Regions from separate parts of the Streptomyces sp. NPDC050535 genome, predicted to be linked through region 1. Evidence: riboswitches for the same ligand, from Rfam matches in the RefSeq annotation. Region 1 holds a riboswitch; the other holds the start of a gene.
The links. Region 1 has a riboswitch for cyclic di-AMP ahead of ACIBLC_RS04635 (peptidoglycan DD-metalloendopeptidase family protein). Riboswitches for the same ligand answer to the same signal wherever they lie in the genome.

Region 1 (4,402 bases):
CAGTTCCTTCGCCCGCGAAAGCTGGTGCTCGACGACCTGGTCGAGCAGTTTCCCGCGCACGGCGAGATTGTTGTAGTTGAAGTCGCCCTCGGGCCGCCGGTCCGCGAGCAGTACCGCGAACCGGTCCGCCCAACCGACAAAAGCGCCGTCAGGCCCGGGGTCGCCGATGCCCTCGGTGAAGCTGTCCCCCACCGCTACGTACGACCCGATCACTGATCTGTTGCCACTCTTCGAATCGTCTGCCACATCGGCCCATGATTCACCTCCGATGTGAGCTACGCGACCGTAGGAAAGGGTTGACGTGTGGTGAGATAAGCCACTCATAAAGTCTGGGTCAAGCCTGGAATAAGGGCCGCTCAGGCGCGGTTGACCAGCCGCCACACCTGGAAGTCCGTAATCCGGAAGTGGCTCCATGTCGTGCGGAACGCGAAGTGCCCGCTCGCGTACGGGTCGGGGTCGCGGTAGTCGAATACCAGCCGTCCGTTGTTCCACCACTGGACGGTGGACCCGTCGGAGACGATCCGGACGCGGTTCGGCCGGTTCGCCGTGAGCAACGGCTCCGTGTAGTCGTACACCAGTGGACGGACCTCCGCCTCGCCGACGTATCTGCGCAGTCTGGTAGTGGTGTTGGAGTTGGCTCCGTAACCGACGTAGTACGTCTTGAGGTAGTCGTACTCCGCCAGAGCACCGCCCCGCGCGGTGGCGAAGAGGTCGCGCGGGGAACGTACGTCGACTGCGTTCCAGAAATTGTTCAGGTCGGAGACCCGGTCGTTGACGCCGCCCGCGGAGACCGGTGTGGCGGTGTACTCGATGACGTACGGCCCGCGGAGCTTCCGCCTGAACCAGACGGTCGCGCCGCTCGGTACGTCGATCTCCAGCACGCCGCGCGCGGCGGTGACCGTGCCGCCGTCCTGGAGTTCGGTGACCCACTGCCCCGGTCCGTGCCGGAAGTCGTCCGCGGCGATCAGCCGGCCGCGCCGGTGTCTCGGTGCGGCGCTCGCACCCTGGGGCGGGACGAGCGCCGCGAGAGCGGCACCGGCAGCCAGGGCTCCGAAGGCTCTGCGCGTGGTCATGGGACACCTTCCGTACGAGGGGCAGCGGTGAACGTCCGGTCCACAGCGGAAAGCGCTTACGGAGATCACTGTGCAGCCCCCGCGACGGGCATGTCGACGCTTCCCCCGGGCTCGCCACAAGACCGCAATGTGCTGAGCGACGAGACCGGCCACGCCGGAGCCGCGTCGCCGATCACGAAACACCGGCCGCGCGACGCGCCGATCACGAAACACCGAAGGCCGGACCCCGGGGATCGTGGGGTCCGGCCTTCAGCGGCGAGGGGGCGGCGTCAGCCGACGGTCACACCGTGCGAGCGCAGGTACGCGGCCGGGTCGACGTCCGAGCCGTAGTCCGGCGTGGTGCGGATCTCGAAGTGCAGGTGCGGTCCGGTGACATTGCCGGTCGCACCGGAGAGCCCGATCTGCTGCCCCTCGGTCACGGTCTGGCCGGCCGAGACGGAGAGGGAGGACATGTGGGCGTACTGCGAGTACTGGCCGTCGGCGTGCTGGATGACGACCTGGTTTCCGTACGCGCCGCCCCAGCCCGCGGAGATGACGGTGCCCGCCGCGATGGACTTGATGGTGGTGCCGGTCGGGACCACGAAGTCGACGCCCGTGTGGTAGCCGCTGGACCACATGCTGCCGGCGACCTTGTAGTTGGTGCCGATGGTGGCGCCCTCGACCGGCAGCGTGTAGCCGGAGCTGCTGGAGTCCGCGGTGTCGGTGGCCGTGGTCGTGGTCTCGGCCGCCGTCTCGGCCGACGACTTCGACGACGACTCGGAGGACTTCGACGACTCGGCGCTGGACGACTTGGCCGTGTCGCTCGACGCGGCGGCCTTCTTGCCGATCGCCAGCTTCAGACCCGGGTGGATCAGAGCGGGGTCCTGGCCGACGGCCTTGCGGTTGTCCGAGTACAGCTTCTTCCAGCCGCCACTGACACTCTGGTCGTCGGCGATCTTCGAGAGCGAGTCACCGGCCTTGACCGCGTAGGTCTTCGTCGCGGTCTTCCGAGCCGCGGCGGGCGCGGCGACGGCCTTTTCGGCAGCCGTGGCGGTCTTCCCCGTAGCCGCGGAAACGGTGGAGGCCGGGGTCGCCGCATGGGCTCCGGTGGCTCCCATCAGCGGCAGCGCGAGCGCGGCACCGCCTGTTCCGGCCACGGCGATCGAGCGCGTGAAACGCTGGGACTTGGGACGGCGGTGCTTACCCTTCGCGGGCATGACGAATTCCTCTCCGGCGCCTGCGAGGTGAGCTGTCGGGTGCGGGCTGGAGATGCCCGGCCACGCGGCTGCGCGGCTATACCCCAAGCCGTTCCGGAGACCGGAACAGGCGTCATACCTGTGGGTCCCCCGCTCCTGCCACATACGGGTGAGTGTGCGGATTCCGGGCGGCGGCAGGATTGGGCGTCCGTCCGGATTGAGGGTGAACGTAAGCGAGATGAGACCGCGTCTACAACCATGTGGGTTTTCTGTGGAAGATCCATCCGTGATCCATTCCGAAATCACCGTCACCCTCCGTGGAGAAAGGGCCTTTCCGCCTTGCCAAATGGCGCGGGAATTCTGGCAGGTTGACAAATCGAGGCCGCAACACATCGTCACGAATATGACGCTGCTCACGCACGTCGACGCAGGGCGCCTTATTCCAGGGCCAGTTGGAATGAAGCAGCTAATTCGGACAGAACAGTCACATGCGACGCAGTCGCATATCTGCCGCATCCAGTTCCTCGTCCCGTCACGTCCGCATCCCGCTGCACGGCAGGTCCCCGGCGCGAGCCCGAGGGACCCGGCGGGAGCCACGGCCCGTACCGACGTCATCGCGCCCGGCGCCCTGAAGGCAACGGCTCCGCACCTGGGAGAACAACGCCTGTGGACAACTCAATGCACCACGAACCCATGTCGTATCGTCGAGAGCGCAACGTCCGTCGGCGGGCGACGCCGAGCAGCGCCGACGGCTGACCGGGAGGAGCCCCCGTGACGCAGCAGGTCCCGTCGACCGAGCCCGAGCTGGCCGCCGTGCGCAACTTCCGGGACGTGGGCGGTCTGCCCACCGTGGACGGCCGCCGGGTGAAGTACGGGGTGCTGTTCCGCAGCGGGCATCTCGCGCACGCCACGGGGGACGACACGGTTTTCCTCAGCTCACTCGGCCTGCACACGATCTTCGACTTCCGCAACGCGTCGGACCAGAAGCTGGAGGGCCCGGACGTCGAGCTGCCGGGCGTGCGGAATGTGAATCTGCCGCTGTCCGACCCGGCCGACGGCGCGGAGTTCTGGAGGATGGTCCGCGACGGCGACCTGGAGCAGCTGCGCGGGCTCCTCGCGGACGGCAAGGGGGCGAACAGGATGATCAGCTCCTACCGCGCGATCATCAGGGACCGCACCGCCGAGCACTCCCAGGTGCTGCGCTCGCTGGCCGAGGACAGTGTCCCCGCGCTGATGCACTGCGCCGCCGGCAAGGACCGCGCCGGCCTCTCCATAGCCGTGACGCTCCTCGCCGTCGGTGTCGAGCGCGAGGCCATCGTGGCCGACTACCTGGAGTCGAACGCCGCGCACCGGCGCTACAGGGTCCACCGCAGCAGCTCCTCCGCCTCGGCGTACTCCCCCGAGGTCATGGAGCTGCTCAGCCCTCTCTTCGACGCCCGCGCCGAGTACCTGACCGCGGCCTTCGAGACGATCGAGGAGACCTGGGGCGGCGTCGACGCCTACCTGGAGAAGGCGCTGGGGCTCACCCCGGAGCTGCGCGACCGGCTGCGCGAACGCCTCCTCGACTGACGCGGGCCGCGGGCCGCGGGCCTCAAGGACGGTCCTCCCGGTCAGGTCGGGATCTTGGGCGGCGGTCCCGGTCCGGGCCGGCGGATGCCTACTGGTTCTGCGCGCCCAGCGTGAAGAGCAGGTAGACGAAGCCCGCGAAGAGGTGGCCGACAGCGACGTAGATGAGCAGCCGCACCCACAGCGCGGGCGGGAGCTTGTCCTCCATGGAGCGGCGCGGGGTGGGTTCCGTGGGTTCGGTCATGGCGTCTCTCCCAGAGTCGGGTGCCCCGTCGCCGGGCCGAGGCACAGCGCGGCGGAGGGGCTCTGCAGCAGGGTGTGTACGAAGAGGAGCTCGGCGCCGTCCCGGTCGGCGGCGGCGATGCGGTGCGGGGTGAGCGAGTCGAAGTGCGCGCTGTCACCCGGCGCCAGCACATGCGCGGTGTCACCCAGGCGCAGCCGCAGCCGTCCCCGCAGGACGTGGAGCCACTCCTCACCGGGGTGGACCCGCACGACGTCACCCTGCGAGCCGTACGGGACGTGCACACGCAGGGCCTGCATCGCGCGGCCGGAACCGCCGGCCTGCCAGTAGGTCCAGCCGCCCGCCGC
Region 2 (4,402 bases), on a different contig from region 1:
CCGCGCCCGCGTTCGTCCACAGGTTCTTGGGGCGGCGGGATTCGTTGCGCTCGATGACCGCGTTGGCGGCGCTGAGGATCGTCTGGGTGGAGCGGTAGTTCTGCTCCAGGAGGATCGTCGTCGCGTTCGGGTAGTCCTCCTCGAACTGGAGGATGTTGCGGATCGTCGCGCCGCGGAAGGCGTAGATCGACTGGTCGGCGTCGCCCACCACGCACAGCTCGGCGGGCGGCAGGTCGTGCTCGCTGGGCGGGATGTCCACCGGGTGCTCGGAGGTGCCGACGAGTTCGCGCACGAGGGCGTACTGCGCGTGGTTGGTGTCCTGGTACTCGTCGACGAGAACGTGCCGGAAGCGGCGGCGGTAGTGCTCGGCGACGTCCGGGAAGGCGCGGAGCAGGTTGACCGTGGTCATGATCAGGTCGTCGAAGTCGAGCGCGTTGGCCTCGCGCAGCCGCGACTGGTACATCGCGTAGGCCTGGGCGAGGGTCTTCTCGAAACCGTCGGCGGCCTGGGCGGCGAAGTCCTCCTCGTCGATCAGCTCGTTCTTCAGGTTCGAGATCTTGGCGCTGAAGGACTTCGGCGGGAAGCGCTTCGGGTCGAGGTCCAGGTCACGGCAGACCAGCGCCATCAGCCGCTTGCTGTCGGCGGCGTCGTAGATCGAGAACGAGGACGTGAAGCCGAGCCTCTTGCTCTCACGGCGCAGAATCCGTACGCACGCGCTGTGGAAGGTCATCACCCACATCGCGTTGGCGCGCGGGCCGACGAGCTGCTCGACGCGCTCCTTCATCTCGCCCGCGGCCTTGTTCGTGAAGGTGATCGCGAGGATCTGGCCGGGGTGGACCTGGCGCTCGCCCAGCAGGTACGCGATCCGGTGCGTGAGCACGCGGGTCTTGCCGGAGCCCGCGCCGGCCACGATGAGCAGCGGGGCGCCGGAGTGCGTCACGGCCGACCGCTGGTTCTCGTTCAGCCCGTCCAGGAGCGCGGCCGGGTCCACGGCGGGGCGCGGGGCACCGTCGCGGTAATACGCGTCGCGGCTCGGCGGCACGTCGAAGCGGCCGCCGAACAGGTCGTCCGGAAGCTGCTCGGCCGTCCCGTCCTCGGGCGGCGGCGAGGGCTCTTCCTCGTGGGCCCCGGAGGGCTTGAGGTCCGCCAGGAAGCTGTCATCAAAGAGGCTGCTCATCGCTCTCCGAGTCTAGGCGGCCCCACTGACAGCCCGCCGCCACCCCGAGAAGTCCGCGGCGGTAATAGCGCCATACCGGCTTCTCGGCGGCCGACGATCTTCCCGCCTCGATGCCGCTTCGATGCCAAGGAGCTTCCGGAACCGGCCGTCCGACACCTCCATACCCTCCAGAACCGCACCGTCACGGTCAGCAACCGGACAGATCGAGGCGCGCCGGGACGCCTCCGAGGCGTACCAGCGAGCCCCCAAACCTTCCGGCGTACGGGCGCACGGCAGCACCCGCAGGACAACTCCCCTGATACCCCTCCGGATTGACCACGAAAACCGAACCACATGACTAAGGTCACGAAAACGTATCGGGCATTTCGAACATCAACCTTCACAGGAGCCACACGAGTTGGTTAGCGTTCTGATCAGGCCGCCCGACCCCCACCGGCGAACGTCGCCGGGCCGTGGCGGCCTCCGCTGAGTTCGGCACGCCTTCGCGGCGCCCGGAATCGGGGACCCACCGAACTTGGGGTGAATCGGTCCAACTGCCTTGTCGGGCAGGACCGTAGGGCAACCCTTCCGAACCACCCGCCCGAACCCGACAGCTAACCCGGTAGGCGGATGATGGAAGGAGTCGCCTCCCTTGGCGTCGCAACGCAAATGGTTCTCGGGTTCGCGCGTGGCGGGTACGGCCCCCGCTCTCGCCACAGCGGCCCTCACCTCCGTCGCCCTGCTCTCCCAGACGGCGGCCGCCGCGCCGTCGGCCGAGCCGAAGCCCAGCCTCGAAGAGGTCGAGAAGAAGGTCGACGACCTCTACCGGCAGGCGGAGTCGGCCACCGACAAGTACAACGCGGTCAAGGAGAAGACCTCCAAGCAGCGCAAGAAGGTCGACACCCTTCTCGACGACGTCGCCCAGCGCACGGAGAAGCTCAACACCGCGCGTGAGGAGCTGGGTTCGTACGCCGCGGCGCAGTACCGCACCGGGGCCGCCGCTCCCGACACCGCCTCCCTCCTGCTGGCCGACAACCCGCAGGACTACTTCGACCAGACCCAGCTGATGGACCGTCTGACCACCCGCCAGAAGGCGACCGTCGACGACTACGTCACGGATCAGGCCGCCGCCACCGAGAAGCGCGCGGAGGCCACCCAGGGCCTGGAGACGCTGTCCACGTCGCAGGACGCCCTCAAGGCGTCCAAGACCGACGTCCAGCAGAAGCTCGCCAAGGCGCGCGAGCTGCTCTCGCGGCTGACCGCCGAGGAGAAGGCGCGGCTCGCGGCGAAGGAGGAGGAGCAGCGCAAGGAGGCCGAGCGCAAGGCGGCTGAGCTGGCGCAGCAGCAGGCGGCCGCCGAAGCCGCGGCGAAGGCGGCCCAGGAGTCGTCGTCGAGCGCGACGACGGGCACCTCGGGCTCGGCGCCCGCGGGCGACGCCTCGTACGCGACGAAGGCGGCCAAGGCCATCGCCTTCGCCCGCGCCCAGGTCGGCAAGCCGTACGTCTGGGGTGCGACCGGCCCCGGTTCGTACGACTGCTCGGGCCTCACCCAGGCCGCCTGGAAGGCCGCCGGTGTCACCCTCCCGCGTGTCACCTACGAGCAGGTGAACGCCGGCACGACCGTCTCCGTCTCCGACGCACAGCCCGGTGACCTGGTCTTCTTCTACGGCGACATCAGCCACGTCGGCCTCTACATCGGCAACGGCATGATGATCCACGCCCCGAAGCCGGGTGCGTACGTCCGCGAGGAGTCGATCTTCTACGACGGTGAGTCGGCCATCTACAGCGTCGTACGGCCCGCATAACAGCGCACCGCCCTCGCGACACCTTCCGCGGGGCACGCGCGCGTGGAGCACGTCTTCGTACTCCACGCGCGCGTGCCCCGCGTTTTCGTGCCCCACGCGCGCGTGGCCCGCGGGCAACCCGTCCGAAGATCCTTAGCATCGGGCCATGCCAGCCATCTCCCAGCTCCGCGCCTGGTGGGCCGAGCGTCCGCCGGCCGCCGGTGCCGCCGTCATGGCGACCGGCATCATCTCGGTCGGCCTGCATCTGACCGGCTACGAGACGCTGTCCCGGGTCGCACTGGTCCTGGCGTCCGTCGCCTGGCTCGCGCTCGCCGCGGACTTCGCCGTAAGGCTGGTGCGGGAGCGCACGCGCTGGGCGACGGAGGCGGGCACACCGCCCGGGCTCACCGCCGTCGCGGCGACCACCGTCCTCGGCACGCGGCTGTCGCTGCTGGGGTGGCAGGAGCTCGCCGAGGCCCTGCTGGCGCTGTCGGCCGTGCTGTGGCCGGTGCTGCTCTTCCTCGTCGTACGGCACTGGAGCCGCCGTATGCCGGGCGGGGTGTTCCTCGTGTGCGTGGCCACCCAGGGGCTGTCGGTGCTGGGTGCCACGCTCGCCGCGGCCGTGGGCGCGGACTGGCTCGCGCATGCCGCACTGGTGCTGTTCTGGCTCGGAATCGTGCTCTACGGGGTGTCGTTCACGCACTTCGACATCAGGGAGGTGGTCACGGGCGCCGGGGACCACTGGGTCGCGGGCGGCGCGCTCGCCATCTCGGCGCTGGCCGGGGCCAAACTCGTCGCGGCGCACAACGCCGACGCGTTCCTGTGGAACGGCGACGACAACGGCGTCCTGCGCGCCGCCACCACCGCGCTGCTCGTCCTCGACCTCGCCTGGTGCTGCGTCCTGGCCGCCGCGGAGCTGGCCCGGCCGCGCCCTCGCTACGACGTGCGGCGCTGGGCGACCGTGTTCCCGCTGGGGATGACGGCGGCGGCGACCCTGTCGGTCTCGGCCGCCCTCGGCGTCTCGTGGCTCAAGGGGCTGGGAGAGGTACTGCTGTGGATCGCGGTGGCCGTCTGGCTGGTGGTGGCGGCCGGGGCCGTCAGGTCCACAGCACCGCGATGAAGATGTTCGCCGTCGTCAGCAGCCCGACGAGCCCGAAGAGCCCCTTCTCCACCTTCTCGTCGTCACGCTTCACGTAGACGAGCCCCAGGATCACGATCAGCAGCGCCAGCTTCACGCCGATCTTGATGTTGTCGACCGGCTGATCGTCCGCCTGGTTGAGGCCGACCAGGACGACACCCGTGACCAGCATGGTCAGCGCGCCGTGCAGCATCACGGGGACGAAACGGGCCGTGCCCCGGCCCATCGCCTTGAGCTGGGTGAGGAAGCCGCCGAGGAGCGAGGCGATGCCGATGATGTGCAGTCCGACGAAGAGATGGATGAGTACGTCCATGAGGCCGGAGCC

Region 2: another riboswitch for cyclic di-AMP. It lies ahead of ACIBLC_RS27220 (NlpC/P60 family protein); the one in region 1 lies ahead of ACIBLC_RS04635 (peptidoglycan DD-metalloendopeptidase family protein).

Annotation. Positions count from the first base shown of each region.
Region 1 covers NZ_JBITHE010000001.1:1,060,039-1,064,440, reverse strand. The annotation lists gene ACIBLC_RS04645 (SGNH/GDSL hydrolase family protein) at 1-213, opposite strand, end outside; gene ACIBLC_RS04640 (DUF6250 domain-containing protein) at 357-1,073, opposite strand; gene ACIBLC_RS04635 (peptidoglycan DD-metalloendopeptidase family protein) at 1,343-2,269, opposite strand; cyclic di-AMP (ydaO/yuaA leader) riboswitch at 2,274-2,449, opposite strand; gene ACIBLC_RS04630 (tyrosine-protein phosphatase) at 3,020-3,817, shown strand; gene ACIBLC_RS04625 (DUF6126 family protein) at 3,906-4,058, opposite strand; gene ACIBLC_RS04620 (helix-turn-helix domain-containing protein) at 4,055-4,402, opposite strand, start outside.
Region 2 covers NZ_JBITHE010000013.1:159,650-164,051, forward strand. The annotation lists gene pcrA (DNA helicase PcrA) at 1-1,177, opposite strand, end outside; cyclic di-AMP (ydaO/yuaA leader) riboswitch at 1,631-1,801, shown strand; gene ACIBLC_RS27220 (NlpC/P60 family protein) at 1,809-2,960, shown strand; gene ACIBLC_RS27225 (tellurite resistance/C4-dicarboxylate transporter family protein) at 3,106-4,059, shown strand; gene ACIBLC_RS27230 (hypothetical protein) at 4,037-4,390, opposite strand.